One region of the Flavobacterium hauense genome, then DNA from elsewhere that is predicted to be linked to it. Evidence: riboswitches for the same ligand, from Rfam matches in the RefSeq annotation. Region 1 holds a riboswitch; the other holds the start of a gene.
What was found. Region 1 has a riboswitch for S-adenosylmethionine ahead of ACX0HA_RS05980 (homocysteine S-methyltransferase family protein). Riboswitches for the same ligand answer to the same signal wherever they lie in the genome.
Positions count from the first base shown of each region.

Region 2: linked by a shared signal. The riboswitch ahead of ACX0HA_RS09125 (trans-sulfuration enzyme family protein) and the one ahead of ACX0HA_RS05980 (homocysteine S-methyltransferase family protein) in region 1 are both predicted to bind S-adenosylmethionine.

Region 1 is NZ_JBTKVX010000006.1:159,038-166,756, forward strand. It holds gene metH (methionine synthase) at 1-787, opposite strand, end outside; gene ACX0HA_RS05980 (homocysteine S-methyltransferase family protein) at 788-1,789, opposite strand; SAM riboswitch class I at 1,883-1,990, opposite strand; gene ACX0HA_RS05985 (DUF6367 family protein) at 2,139-2,594, shown strand; gene ACX0HA_RS05990 (GNAT family N-acetyltransferase) at 2,609-3,139, shown strand; gene ACX0HA_RS05995 (hypothetical protein) at 3,198-3,722, opposite strand; gene ACX0HA_RS06000 (OsmC family protein) at 3,851-4,291, opposite strand; gene metK (methionine adenosyltransferase) at 5,019-6,269, shown strand; gene ACX0HA_RS06010 (hypothetical protein) at 6,333-6,548, opposite strand; gene ACX0HA_RS06015 (hypothetical protein) at 6,626-6,895, opposite strand; gene ACX0HA_RS06020 (carboxypeptidase regulatory-like domain-containing protein) at 7,069-7,719, opposite strand, start outside.
Region 2 is NZ_JBTKVX010000010.1:82,863-90,581, forward strand. It holds gene ACX0HA_RS09110 (MDR family MFS transporter) at 1-63, opposite strand, end outside; gene ACX0HA_RS09115 (DUF1684 domain-containing protein) at 190-801, shown strand; gene ACX0HA_RS09120 (homoserine dehydrogenase) at 896-2,131, opposite strand; gene ACX0HA_RS09125 (trans-sulfuration enzyme family protein) at 2,144-3,325, opposite strand; SAM riboswitch class I at 3,467-3,579, opposite strand; gene ACX0HA_RS09130 (EamA family transporter) at 3,691-4,548, opposite strand; gene ACX0HA_RS09135 (hypothetical protein) at 4,647-4,787, shown strand; gene ACX0HA_RS09140 (S8 family serine peptidase) at 4,864-6,465, shown strand; gene ACX0HA_RS09145 (NAD(P)H-dependent flavin oxidoreductase) at 6,490-7,428, shown strand; gene ACX0HA_RS09150 (endonuclease V) at 7,531-7,719, opposite strand, start outside.

The sequences.
Region 1 (7,719 bases):
CCATATCCATACCATGCGAAATAGCGTGGTACAAAAATGCCGAGTGCATCGCTTCCCTTACCTTATCATTACCACGAAAAGAGAACGACACATTGCTCACTCCCCCGCTCACATGGGCATACGGCAGGTTTTCACGAATCCATTTGGCAGCAAGGAAAAAGTCGAGCGCATTTTTACGGTGCTCTTCCATACCTGTTGCCACAGGAAATATATTCGGGTCAAAAATGATATCCTCAGGTGCAAAACCTACTTTATCGACCAGTACATCATACGAACGTTTACAAATCTCGATTCGCCTTTCATAAGTATCTGCCTGTCCTACCTCATCAAAAGCCATTACAATTACGGCAGCACCATAACGTCTTACCTTTCTGGCATGTTCAATAAACAAGTCCTCACCCTCTTTAAGGCTGATGGAGTTTACGATACTTTTACCCTGCGTAACTTTAAGCCCTGCCTCGATAATCTCCCATTTAGAGCTGTCAATCATAACAGGTACACGGGCAATATCCGGCTCAGAAGCAATAAGATTCAGGAAAGTGGTCATTGCATGCACTCCATCCAGCATCCCCTCATCCATGTTAATGTCGATGATCTGTGCACCGCCTTCTACCTGTGCACGGGCAATATCGAGCGCTTCCTCATATTTTTCTTCTTTAATGAGGCGCAGGAATTTTCGCGATCCCGTAACATTCGTACGTTCGCCAATATTTACAAAATTACTTTCGGGGGTAACAATAAGTGGCTCTAAACCCGACAGTTTAAGATATCTTTCAGTCACTTTCATTTATATAGCAATCTCACTTTTTCGGGGTTTATACTGAGCGGAAACTTCCGCAATCAATCTGATGTGTTCCGGCGTGGTGCCACAGCATCCGCCAATAATATTTATAAGGTTATCGTCAAGATATTCCTTGATAAGTACCTGCATTTCTTCAGCCGTCTGGTCATACTGTCCAAAAGCATTGGGCAATCCCGCATTGGGGTGCGCCGAAATGCTGAACGATGTATTATGAGCCAACCTTTTCAGGTAAGGCTTCAGCTGATCGGCACCCAGGGCACAGTTAAAGCCAATACTCAACAATGGCAAATGCGATATGGATATAAGGAAAGCCTCTACCGTCTGTCCCGAAAGCGTACGTCCCGAAGCATCGGTAATTGTACCGCTCACCATGATAGGAATCTCAATTCCCAACTCATCTTTCACCTCTTCAATGGCAAAAAGAGCTGCTTTGGCATTCAGGGTATCAAAAATGGTTTCTACCAATAACAGGTCGCAACCACCATCAATCAATGCCTTTACCTGTTCTTTATATGCAATCCGCAAATCATCAAAGGTTACGGCACGGAAACCCGGATCGTTTACATCGGGGCTCATACTGGCAGTACGGTTTGTCGGGCCTATTGAGCCTGCCACAAAACGCGGCTTATTCGGTTCTTTGGCGGTAAACTCATCGGCTACCTGACGGGCAATGCGTGCCGACTCATAATTGAGCTCATACACCAAATCTTCCATGTGATAATCGGCCATACCGATTGTAGTGCCTGAGAAAGTATTGGTTTCCACGATATCGGCGCCTGCCGCAAAATATTGGGCATGCACATCGCGAATGGCCTTAGGTTGCGTAAGCGACAGTAAATCATTATTACCCTTAAGCGGGTGTGGAAAAGCTGCGAAACGTTCGCCACGAAAATCTTCTTCCGAAAAATTATAGCGCTGCAACATAGTACCCATGGCTCCGTCGAGCACGAGTATCCTCTCATTTATGGCGTCTTGTATTTTTGACATAACAAAATAAAAATCTGGTCAGGGATTACCTAACGATTAAAAAGTATGTCATCAAAATTGGGAGTGGAAATATTGCCGGGAGCAATATTACTTGAGTTATCTATCCGCGCTGTAGCTTGGTAGAATTTAGCACCTTCTTTAAAGAATAAAGGGTTGCTAAGGCTTCATCGGGTCTATTCCCTCTGCCTTTCGTGATAACATATCAGTGTGTTAAAGAACAGTGCAAAGAAACAACATAAATTTGTGGTTTGCAAATTTTGTTTATCAGGATGATGATGTGGCACTTAATTCGTACACTTGTACCAAATGCGCACGCATACAGCCTGTGCAGATAATTATACACTACACAATGAAAAATTTCAAATCCCTTTTAAATCAATCACGTGCCGAAGACAGAAACCAATTCCATATAATTGTTATTGGAAATGACAGCGAAATAGAAAACACAGAAGAAGGCAAATGGCAGGACAGTAAAATACTGGATTACTGGAAGAGGGTTGAAAAATCAAATGCTGATGCCGGACAACTACAGCTTCATATTGGCAGGCAAAAACATGTAAATACAAAATCAGCCCGTATCACCTGGCATGTAAACGGCGTGAAACATGACAAGCAGGCGTTTAATGATAATGCTAACGGAATGACAACGGCTCTAAACATTGCTAAAGCAGTTGTAAAACTGCCTGCTGATAAAACACTTGAAGCAGTAGCCAATGAAAATGCTGCTTCTTTTTTAGCACCTTTGGATTATTTGCCTAGTAAAGCGAAGATTTTTGTTTTTAAAGTTGTTAATAATAAGAACTAAGTTGCCTATTACTAATGGACGCATCTCGCTTCAATCCCTTCCCTATCCTAACCACCGAAAGACTCATCCTTAGAAAAATATCAATGGATGATGATCAGGCCATATATCTGCAGCGTTCCAGCCCGATTGTAAACAAATACATTGCAAGGGCTCCAGTCACCGATATTGCCCAAGCACAGGCATGGATCGAACGCATAAACAATAATGTAGATACAGGACTGAGCATCAATTGGGCCATTACACTTAAAGATTCGGGTGCTTTTACCGGACACATCTGCCTTTGGAATTTCTCTGAAGATAGAACAATTGCCGAAACGGGTTATGAACTATCTCCCGCTTATCATGGCAAAGGCTATATGAGTGAGGCATTGCAATGCATTATGGAATATGGTTTCTCAGAACTCAAGCTAAAAACCATTACAGCCTACACCCATCGTGAAAACAATAATTCATTACACCTGCTTAAAAAGAATGGCTTCATCTGGAATGAAGGCGAAGTTGATGAGGGTTTTCCGCATAACGTAATCTATTCCATCTCAAAATAAAAAAGACAGGCCTTGCAAACCTGTCTTTTTAACAAACAAACCAACCTAACAGGCTACCTTATGCAACAGCCTTTGTTTTTTGGGCAATCGCCAGTATGGCTTCAAAAAGCTCATTGGCAGCTGCCTTATCGTTGCCTTTTGGCAGATCAATGAAATTATAATCGAGTCCACGGTTTATAGCGGTACGTGTTACCTCTTTTTCAAAATCAGGATGAAGGCCAATAACTGCTTCATTAATAGAAACCACGTTAAAGCCACTTTTTACCAATCCGGCATATTCCCTCACAAACTCGGCACTGCCGGTAGCATCTACCGCTACAAGATTATGCAGCTTATTATTCTGCACATAATCAACCACGTGATCCAGCTTAAAGGGCACGCCAAACTGTATAAAATTGGCCTCCCATGAGTATTTTGCACCTTCTTTTTCAAAGAAAGCCACTGTTGAGTTGGTAATCACAGGAAACCTCAGGTCTATCTGTTCATCCAGTACTAAATCTTTGCGGCTTTTTACCGCCTTATTGATGAGCGCACTCCCGGTCTTACCGATTCCGAAAAGCACTATGTTTATTCTTTGGGTCATGAGATTAAATTTTAAAAAAAGAAACGGCCTTTAGCCCATCTAAAGGCCGTGTTCTTAACAAACAAACAAAAAACAACTTATAACAAAACTTATGGTTCACATTCAGGTTAGCCTGAATTATATTGTAATTAATTATACGAATACTCCTTGAACAGCGTGACATCAACCGGGGTATTGTTCACCAGGTTGTCATAGACCGGGCTGCGTCGCTGCACTTCTTTCAGCCAGCCCTGCAGGGCTTCCAGTGTAGTGGCTGCGGCAGGCTTTAGCGTAATTTCAATGTTATTGAAACCCGGTCTGCTTTTACCATTAGTCTTGGGCTGGTTCAGGTTTCCGGTGATTTCGATCTGTAAAGATTTCAGGGTTATACCCTGTTCAGCAGCAACCTGCTGGCCAAGTGCGTTGATGCAGCCTGCAAAGCCTGCGAGTATATATTCGTAAGGGTTTGGCCCTTCTAATTCAGGATATTTAGCATTTTCGCTAATGCGAAGGTTGGCGTTTAATGTCTTTACGACAAACTGGCTGTTGTTACCGGAGTAACCTAAAACGTTGATGATATTTGCATTCATGGGTAAAAAAATTATGGTTGTTGAAAGATGATTAAAATAAAAAAGGCCCTTTTGGCTGGGAAAACCAAAAGGACCTGACACTTGAATTTGAAAACTAAGATTTATGTCATATTCTTTTGGCAACATCGTCGCATAATACACCATGTGCATGTATTAAACGTGCAGTAAAAATGGTTGAATATATGATTTGATGCTGTCATTGTATTTTTTAAAAATGTTGAAATAAAAAAGCCCCTGCGGTTGTGCAGGGGCTTCGATGTTATATAATTTTAAAATCTAAAATTAGTCAACAGCTACCCCTGCGGAACAATTCCACATGCAGAAGTACGTATGACAAATAATTGATTTCATTTTTTATTCAGTTTTGATTTCACAAACTTCGACACAATTTTTCACGTGACCAAACAAAATTTTAAATTTAACAGATAACGTTTTCGCCGGCAGTATATTAAATATTATATATTTAAACTTTTCAGATCGGCTATAAATTTTAACATTTCATCTGTTTCGGGCTTCTCACTTCATGTTACTCCAACAACATAATACCTTAAAAATTAAATCCGGAATCTGTTTTTTTTATTTCAATAAGGTTTTATACCTTTGTCCCATAAAAATTGAGAGGAAAGATTTGACTGATTGCGACCTCATTAAAAAATGCTAAAGCAGGAATCCCCTCCTTTTAGCTCCACCGCAATCTCTTTACTCTACTAAAATTATAGAGAATACTATGGCTTATTTATTTACGTCAGAATCAGTGAGCGAAGGGCATCCTGATAAAATTGCTGACCAGATTTCAGATGCGCTAATTGACAACTTCTTAGCTTTCGACCCCGAGTCTAAAGTTGCCTGCGAAACTCTTGTTACTACAGGACAGGTTATCCTTGCAGGTGAAGTAAAATCTAAAATATATCTTGATGTACAGCAGATAGCACGCGATGTTATCCGTAAAATTGGCTATACAAAGAGCGAATATATGTTTGAAGCAAACTCTTGTGGCGTGCTTAGTGCTATCCACGAGCAGTCACAGGACATCAACCAGGGTGTAGACAGAGCCAGCAAAGAAGAGCAGGGCGCCGGCGACCAGGGTATGATGTTTGGCTATGCTACAAACGAAACCGAAGACTTTATGCCTTTGGCACTTAACCTGTCACATAAACTGCTTCAGGAGCTTGCTGAGCTACGTCGCGAAAACAAAGAAATTGATTACCTGCGCCCGGATGCTAAAAGCCAGGTTACGCTAGAGTATGACAACAACAATAAGCCTGTGCGTATTGATGCTATCGTTATCTCTACTCAGCACGATGACTTTGCTGAAGAGCCTGCCATGCTTGCCAAAATCAAGAAGGATATTATCGAGATACTTATACCAAGGGTAATCAAAAACAACCCAGCCTATGCGCATCTTTTCAATGATAAGATCGAGTACCACATAAACCCTACAGGTAAATTTGTTATCGGTGGGCCTCACGGTGATACCGGACTTACAGGAAGAAAGATCATTGTAGATACTTACGGTGGTAAGGGAGCTCACGGTGGTGGTGCTTTCTCAGGAAAAGACCCGAGTAAAGTAGACCGCAGTGCTGCCTATGCTACACGTCACATCGCTAAAAACCTTGTTGCTGCAGGTGTGGCAGATGAAATACTTGTACAGGTATCTTATGCTATCGGTGTTGCAAAACCAATGGGTATTTACATCAATACTTACGGAACATCTAAGCTAAACCTTGCTGATGGCGAGATCGCTAAAAAAGTAGAGGAGCTATTCGATATGCGTCCTTACTTTATTGAGCAGCGCCTGAAGCTTAGAAATCCTATTTACAGCGAAACTGCTGCCTACGGACACATGGGCCGCAAGCCAGAAACTGTTACCAAAACCTTCAGGTCGCCAAGCGGTGATGTAAAAGAAGTAACAGTAGAGCTGTTTACATGGGAAAAACTTGACTATGTAGAAAAAGTAAAAGCTGCTTTCGGAATCTAATCTGTTATGCTATTAAATACAAAAGACCCCACAATGTGGGGTCTTTCTTTTTATATGCCTAAACTATTCGAAGACACTTTTAAATGCCGCGCTTAGTTTCCCTTTAATTTCCATCGGAATTTCGATTTTAGAGAAAACAAGTTCTGACTTTCCTTCAGAGGTTGTTATTGAAAACACTTTTGAAAGCGTTTTGCCTCTGAAAAAATCTAAATTATCAACTCTTATTTGAAACGCAAGTGAGTTAAAACTTGCTTTCTTAGACTGTAAGTCTGTTACCATGATTGTATATTTAGTCATAAATATAGCGTTTATCTATCGATAAACCTATTTAATATAAAATATACTTATTACAGCTGTTAGGAATAAAAATATTCCAGGCTGGCATAAAGTATGGCAAATGTAACAAGTCCGGCCATAAGCATCAGGCATATGTAGTATCCTGGCCGTATTAGCCTTTGCTTAAAATGATCCAGGATTATGTACGCTAAAGAAATAAACATCATAACTGCTGCAGCGCAAAAAACAGCCGCAGTTATATTGCTGTACTCTGCATCGCCTATTTTCCATACTGTAGCCAATAGGCCTATGGTAATTATTAGTGGTACACTCTTAATAAACTTATCCATAACCTGCCTAAATTATTACATTCGGCATCAGAAAGCGTGTTCTGAAAGCCGCGCATCCAAAAACGGACAAATCCAAAAGTAAAAATTAAGCCAGGAATTTATCTTACATATTAAGATATATAGACCAAATACAAAAAAAGCTGTCAACTGACAGCTTTTTGATAAGATTATACTTATAAATTGTATTTGATAGTAAGCAATAAATACCTCGGCTGGACTCTGTAACGGGATGTTCGTGTAGATATCTGACTAAAGCTATCATCATTTAAAGAAGTGGTATTTAACAAGTTAGTACCGCCAACTTTAAATTCCCAATGGCTATCTTTTTGGCGGTACATTACATCAGCACTCAAAAAATCATACTCATTATCAGATGTTTTCGTATCGTTGTAATAATGGGTATATTCATAGTTTGCAGTAACCGTAAACGCATCCCAGAAGAAATAATCAAGATTTACAAAAGGACTGTGATTATAAAATTTATTGTCGGCATAATCATTCAGGGTCAATGAATATCCTAATTCCAGATTTGGCCATTCCTTATAATTTGTGCCTACGCTTGTTGTGTAGCTTTGTGAAACCTGTTCACTTACCTGTCTTATCGAATTAGCAATTGTTACATCTCCCCCATTGGCCGGATCGTACCTGAAGTTGTTAAATTTATTCCATGAAACGCTTGCATTGAACGCTGCTTTATAGAAACGTGCAAAACTCCTGTTATAGCCGGCGTAAGCTGTTAATGATTCATCTGCATAATGTGAGTTTTCAACAGTACTTATCTGGTTTATACCGTTAAAGGCAGAAAGGCTTTTTATGGCATCCAT
Region 2 (7,719 bases), on a different contig from region 1:
CCATACCTCCCGTGAAAAACCACGAAAGTTATTGATGTAGCGGGTAAAAGCTTGCTGAAGCATGAGAAAGGATCGGTTTCCAACAAATTTACAAATGTTAATGATATGCTCGTGGCAAAATGATGTATAAATCTTTAATTTATAATGCTATTTTTGTGTTGACTGACTTCAGATCCATTTATCAATATCATGAAAAGATACTATTTAAGCTTAATTACTGCAATAACAATTCTTTCAGTTTCTTCTGCATGTTCACAGGAATGCTCTAAAGATAATTCCCTGGCATATCAGCAGCAGCTGAATAAAGAATATGCCGATTCGGCTGAATCGCCGCTTACCAAAAAGGATCTGAAAAAATTCAAATCATTGGATTTTTATCCTGTAGATATGGCCTATTGCATAACGGCTAAATTTGTAAGTACCCCCAATGAAAAACCTTTTGCCATGCCAACGACTACCGATCGCAAGCCGATGTATGTAAAATTTGGCGAGGTGTATTTTCTACTTCAGGGAAAGGAATGCAAACTGGATGTTTTCCAAAATATCGATCTTGTAAAAAGGGAAGAATACAAGAAGCACTTATTCCTTCCGTTTACAGATTATACATCGGGTAACGGGAGCTATGCAGGAGGCAGGTACATCGATTTGCAGCAGCCTGAAGGTGAAACAATTCAAATTGATTTCAATACGGCTTATAATCCGTATTGTGCATATAACCATACTTATTCATGCCCAATACCACCACCACAGAATGATATCGCTGTAGAGGTTAAAGCCGGAGTGAAAGAGTATAAAAAATAAACCTCTTTAGATTTTATCCAAAAAACAAAACCCCAAAGAGAATCTTTGGGGTTTGTCATTCATAGCATTTTTTGGGGACAATAGTAGTTTATATTTATACGGCAATCTCAACTTGTTGTACAGCGGCTTCTTTTTCGGTAACAACGTTTTGTAATATAAACGATCGGTCACCGGTATTGCCTGCCTGTATGTCTTTCAGGTTTTTTAGGGATATAATTCCTGTAATGTAACCCGATTCATTATTGGTATACGCTTCTTCGATGCTTAAGAATTGTTTTTTGAACGTTTCAGCATCTTCTTTTTTATGCCTTAATAATACCCTTAGATTTACGTCATCAGATAGAATAAGGTTTTCTTTTTGGTTTATTTTTTTGTACTCATACCTGTAATCATAGCTTAGTGCCGAGATATCTGATAATACAGCCGAAGCCGTTGGATGTGCACCCGCGCCACGACCTACAAAGAACTGTGTATCGGCAAAGCTGGTCTTAGTCAGTACGCCATTGAATACATCATCAACATTATAAAGACGATCTTCAGGCGATACAAATTTTGGAATTACAAAGGCAGATAGTTCTCCGTTGCTGCCTTTAAAAGCCTGTGCAATCAGTTTTATCTTTAATCCCTTTTCCTTGGCATATTTAAGTTCCAGCGTACCGATTCCGTCAATACCGATGTTGAAAAGGTCTGATGGTTTTGCGATGTAGCCAAATGAATGCGCCAATAGTATCAATAGCTTGTATTTAGCATCAAAACCGCCGGTGTCAAGGATAGGGTTGCTTTCCGCAAAGCCCAGATCCTGTGCCTGTTTCAGGGCATCATCATACGACAGGTTCTCGGCAAAGGTTTTTGTTAGTATGTAATTTGTTGAGCCGTTTACAATACCTTCAATAGATTCCAGAAGGTCATTATCGTAATACTCTTCAAGATTTCTAATGATTGGAATACTTGCACATGCTGCTGCTTCATAAAGCAATGGCACATTGTATTTCTCTTGAAGTTCAAGCAGTTCGGTAAAATGTTCGGCAATCATTTTTTTATTGGCCGAAACTACTGCTTTGCCTCTTTTTAATGCTTCCGAAACGATCTCAAAAGCTGCGTCGGCATCATCAATAAGTTCTACAACTACATTGATCTCCTCGTCGTTAAGGATATCGTTCTTATCGAAGGTAAAGTTCTCAAGGCCAATTTCTCTTGGCTTGTTCTTATCTTTAACACAAATGTTCTTAATATTGGCTTTTAAGCCGGGAGTTTTTTGCAATACTTCGTATAATCCAAAACCCACGCATCCAAAACCGTAAAGGCCTATATTTAAAGTTTTTCTTGACATAAATTTAATTCCTTAAACAGCGGCAGTTGCGCTTTTGTTAGTACTTTGTTTTACAGCTAATTCCAACGCTTGTTTTAGGTCGTCGATAAGATCATCGGCATCTTCAAGACCTACAGAAAGGCGGATAAGGCTGTCAGTTACACCAGAGCTGTAACGTTTCTCTGCCGGAATAGATTTATGGGTCATTTCACATGGCAGGCAACAAAGGCTCTTCACGCCGCCTAAGCTTTCAGCAAGCTTGAATAGTTTTGTATTGCTGACAATTGCTGAAGCAATTTCTTTATCGTCAATCACAAGGTCGAAAGCAATTACACCGCCAAAGTATTTTTGCTGGCTTTTCGCAATCTCGTGGTTATGGTGTGATGGAAGCCCAGGGTAGTAAACGTTTTTGATAAGCTTTTCTTCCAGAAGGAATTCAGCGATTTTCTGTGCGTTCTCAGCATGCTGTTTGATACGTAGCGTTAACGTCTCAATACCACGGATAGTCAACCAGCTATCGAACGGCCCTAATATTGCTCCGGATGCATTCTGGATGAATTTGATCTTATCTCCAAGTTCCTGAGTAGCGGTAACTACAAGTCCGGCAATAAGGTCACTGTGTCCTGCAAGATATTTTGTAGCACTGTGTACTACGATGTCAGCACCAAGATCGATAGGTTTTTGTGCAGCAGGAGATGCAAAAGTATTGTCTACGCAAAGCAATACATTATTCGCTTTTGCGATAGCCGCGATTGCTCTGATGTCAGATATTTTCAGGGTTGGGTTTGTAGGCGACTCGATCCAGATAAGTTTTGTCTTATCGGTAACGGCAGCTGCTACGTTTTCGGCATTTGTAGTATCAACATATTTAATGCTGATACCAAATTTTTGGTAAATATGGGTAAACAACCTGAAAGCGCCTCCATAGATATCGTCTACAGCAATAACTTCGTCGCCTGCTTCAAGAAGTTTGATAACAGCGTCTATAGCTGCAAGTCCGCTTGCAAATGCATAACCGTTTGTTCCGTTCTCAAGTTTGGCAATAGTATCTTCAAGTACTTTACGGGTAGGATTGTTGCTTCTTGCGTAGTCATAACCTTTGTGAACGCCCGGAGCTTCCTGAACGAATGTTGATGTTTGGTAAATTGGCGTAGAGATTGAACCTGTTAATGGATCTACCGGAATGCTGTGTAAAATTCTTGTTTGCTCTTTCATTGTTATTTCTAATTTTAGTTTGTAAATTTTTTATGTCAGTAAAAAACATCCTAAAACCAGGTATCGAAAGAGCAAAAAAAAATGCTCCCCCGATAAGTCAGAAGAGCATATAATATTTTATGGTATTATGTACAATTTCTAAGCTTATCTTTCCGCTGCAAAGCAGGGGTTGAATGTGGCACCTTATTCGCTCAAATGCGGACAGGTTGCCAAGACGTCATAGGGTCAATTCCCTCGGTCTTTCTGGATAAGAATAATTTTTTAAAGAACTTGCTGCAAATGTAGGCTACAAAAAATATAAAAACCAAATAAATTTTAAATTATTTTTTATTTCATTGATTTAAAACGATTTAGTTGCCTGTTTTTTATTTATAAATCTGCGAAAGTGTAATGATAACAATCGCTATCAATGCCAAAAACAGACCTGAAAAATTCACTTTTGAGAGTTTTTCTCTAAAAATGAATATTCCGGCAAGGCTTCCAACGACAATTACACCCATGTTCATGGCGGCAAAAACGGTCGATGGATTTTCTGAAAATTCCTGATGCGCCATCAGGTAAAATAAAATATTTCCAAAGTTGAATATACCTACCAGCGATCCGAAAGCAAAGTTTATGATATCAATTTTTTGCTTTTTGAATAGCATTTCATACAATGCAACAATTGTAATTACGATTAACGAGCCGCAAAAAACAACAAAAAGTGAAGTTGTATAGGGTAGAGAAGTATGAATGGCTATCTGTTTAAAAAGGATATCTATTATTCCAAAACCTATCAGTACGATTGCAGGGTAGAGCCAGTCTTTATTTGTATTCTCATCTTTTTTTGAAAGGATCAGCAGAATTGCAGGAAATCCTACGCCAAGCCCGATAAGTTTCAGTAAATTAAAATCTTCCCTGAAAATGAACCATGCGGCAAGTATCGGGATAAAGAGGGAAAGTCGCTGTGCGGCATCAGTCTTAACAATTCCCATCCGGTTTATCGATATTGCGAGGAACATAAATATGGATGGCAGCAGGAGCATTAGCGGTAAATAGATACTCCAGGGAGCCGTTGCATCTATGGCATTTAAATCGGGACTGAAGAAAAGATAGCAGAACAGTAAGGCAAAAACGTAATTCCACATGATCACCTGTGTCAGGCAAATATCATAACGTCTTGCTTTTTTAAAGATAATCCCTACTGTCACGCTGCATAATATGCTGAGTAGTAAAAAGAGCATTGTATTTGTTTTTGGTACACAAAAATAGTGTTTTGCTGTATTCATCGCCTTTGTTTAGTCCGTTCTTTTGTATATTTGATATGAAATTGCCCCATTTAATGAATAAGCCTGAAGTACAAAGCATAGTAGCACAGCTTCCATACCTTAACTTTGAAGAGTCGAAACATTTTTATGTTAACACTCTTGATCGCATACTTGTTAAAGAATTTGACGATCTTATCATTTCTCTGAATGTATGATCTGGAATTTTATTTATGGAAATGCGATAATAAAGCCATTCCTCAAAACTAAATTTGGGCAGAAAATCGAACAGTGATGAAAAAGATGATGCTGTTGTTAGTGCTGTTATTTACGGCTGCTTTGTGCTTCGCGCAGGAAGATGCATGGGTGTACTTCAAAGACAAGCCTGATACCGCATATTATCTCGCCAATCCTACAGCGATGCTTTCCCAAAAAGCACTGGACAGGCGCACCAGGCAAAACATTCCACTTGATGACAAAGATGTGCCGCTCTATGCTGAATATGTAGATGCTATTAGGGCATCAGGCGGAGTTACTGTAATGGCAAAGTCTAAATGGCTCAATGCTCTTCATGTGCGTGGTTTAGCTGAAGATTTGGAACTGCTGAAGAACTTTGAATTTGTTGCGCGTATAGATTATGCCGACAAGTCGCTTAATAGCTCATCGAGAGTAAATATGGAGCAACAAACTGTCGCTGTAAATAAAACACTTGAGACGCAAATCGATTTCAATTATGGCACTTCTGCCAATCAGATACAAATGCTAAACGGGCACTTGCTGCACCAGTCCAATTACACAGGTACAGGAATGACCATTGCAATACTCGATGCCGGTTTCCCAGGTGTAGATACCACACAGCCTTTTCAGCGAATGCGTGATAACGGACTTATAAAAGGTGGCTATGATTATGTTGCCCGCTCAGATAATTTCTACGCAGGGGGAGCCCACGGTACGCTTGTACTCTCTACGATGGCCGGTTATGTTGATGGTCAGCTTACGGGTACGGCTCCGGATGCTTTTTACTACCTTTTCAGGACCGAAGATTCAACAAACGAAAACCCTGTTGAGGAGTCCTATTGGGTGGAAGCCGCCGAAGCCGCCGACAGCCTTGGTGTAGACGTGATCAATACATCATTGGGCTATTTTACTTATGATGATGGCCGCTATAGCTATTCCTATGAAAATATGGATGGGCTAACCGCTTTTATAACCCGTGGCGCCAATGTCGCGGTTTCAAGAGGTATTTTTTGCGTGGTTTCTGCCGGAAACTCAGGCAATACCCCAAACCCAAATATGGGAGCCCCCGCCGATGCATTTGACATACTTACGGTTGGTGCTGTTGATGCCAATGAAAATTATGTTGGCTTTAGTTCTATAGGGCCGTCTTATGATAATCGTGTGAAACCTGATGTCATGGCAAGGGGGTATCAGGATACCGTTGCTACCGTAGTAGGAGAGATTGGATCGGCAAGCGGTACTTCGTTTTCAAGTCCGGTTACAGCCGGACTTGTAGCCTGCTTGTGGCAGGCTTTGCCCGATATGACCAATTCGGAGCTGCGCCAGCTGATAAAAGAATCTTCTGACCGTTATACAGCACCTACACATCAATATGGTTATGGGATTCCGGATTTTAACCTGGCCCTGCAAAAAGGCATGGGACTTAGCGATGGTAATTTTATACTATATCCTAACCCGACCGATGGCGTGATACATCTAATCTTCCCGAAAAACCTTCAAAGCTCAACTGTAAATATTTTTAATGAGCTTGGGCAAAGGGTTTCACAACAAAATATTACTTTAGCCAATCCTTCATTTGATATATCACAACTGGCTACAGGTATTTACAGCTACAGTATGGAAGGAACATCTCAAAAAGGATGGATAATCAAGCAATAGACAAACACAAACGAAATAAATTTAATGAACAGAATTACTCAACTTTTTAATATTCAGTATCCTGTAATACAGGCAGGGATGATATGGGCGAGCGGTTATAAACTTGCAAGTGCCGTGAGCAACGCAGGCGGACTTGGAATAATAGGAGCAGGCTCTATGTATCCGGAGGTATTGCGTGAGCATATCCAGAAATGCAAAAAAGCAACTGATAAACCGTTTGCAGTAAACGTTCCGATGCTGTACCCGAATATTGAAGAGATAATGAATATCATTGCTGAAGAAGGCGTAAAGATCGTATTTACTTCGGCAGGAAATCCTAAGACATGGACATCATGGCTTAAAGAAAAAGGAATCACGGTGGTACACGTGGTAAGCAGTGTGAAATTTGCCCTTAAATCGCAGGAAGCTGGCGTTGATGCTGTTGTTGCCGAAGGCTTTGAAGCAGGAGGCCATAACGGGCGTGAAGAGACTACTACACTTGCACTTATCCCAATGGTTAAGGAACAACTGACCGTACCATTAATTGCTGCAGGAGGAATTGCTACAGGCCGTGGTATGCTTGCCGCTATGATTCTTGGTGCTGATGGCGTTCAGATTGGGAGCCGTTTTGCAGCTTCAGTAGAATCGTCTTCGCATGCTAATTTTAAACAGGCAATCGTTGATGCTCAGGATGGCGATACCCATGTTACACTAAAAGAACTTGCACCGGTACGACTTATCAAGAATAAATTCTTTCACGATGTGATGGCGTTATATGCCAAAGCACCAAGTGTAGATGACCTGAAAACATTATTAGGACGTGCGCGTGCCAAAAAAGGTATGTTTGAAGGTGACCTTGAAGAAGGAGAGCTTGAGATAGGCCAGATTGCGGGACTTATTCACGAAATAAAACCGGCAGGTGATATTCTTAAAGATATCATTGCTGATTTTGAGAAAGCAAAGCGGGAAGCTGTGAATTTATAAAATTATGATGTAGTGTTTGTCATTCTGAACGTAATGCAATGAAGTGAAGAATCTAAATATTATTACCCTTAGATTGTTCCTTTGTCAGAATGACAAACGCTTTTATTTATCTAAAGTATCATCTTTTGTAATCTTATCCAATTCCTTAAGTATGGTGGGATTCCTGTATTCTCCTTCCATCTCAAATACTCTTTGTACAGCTTCTTCCAGCGGATAACCAACAGATGAAATGTGTAATGGGTTTTTACTCTCTCCTCTGATGAGTTCTGTTACAGTTTGCCTGTTGGTAAA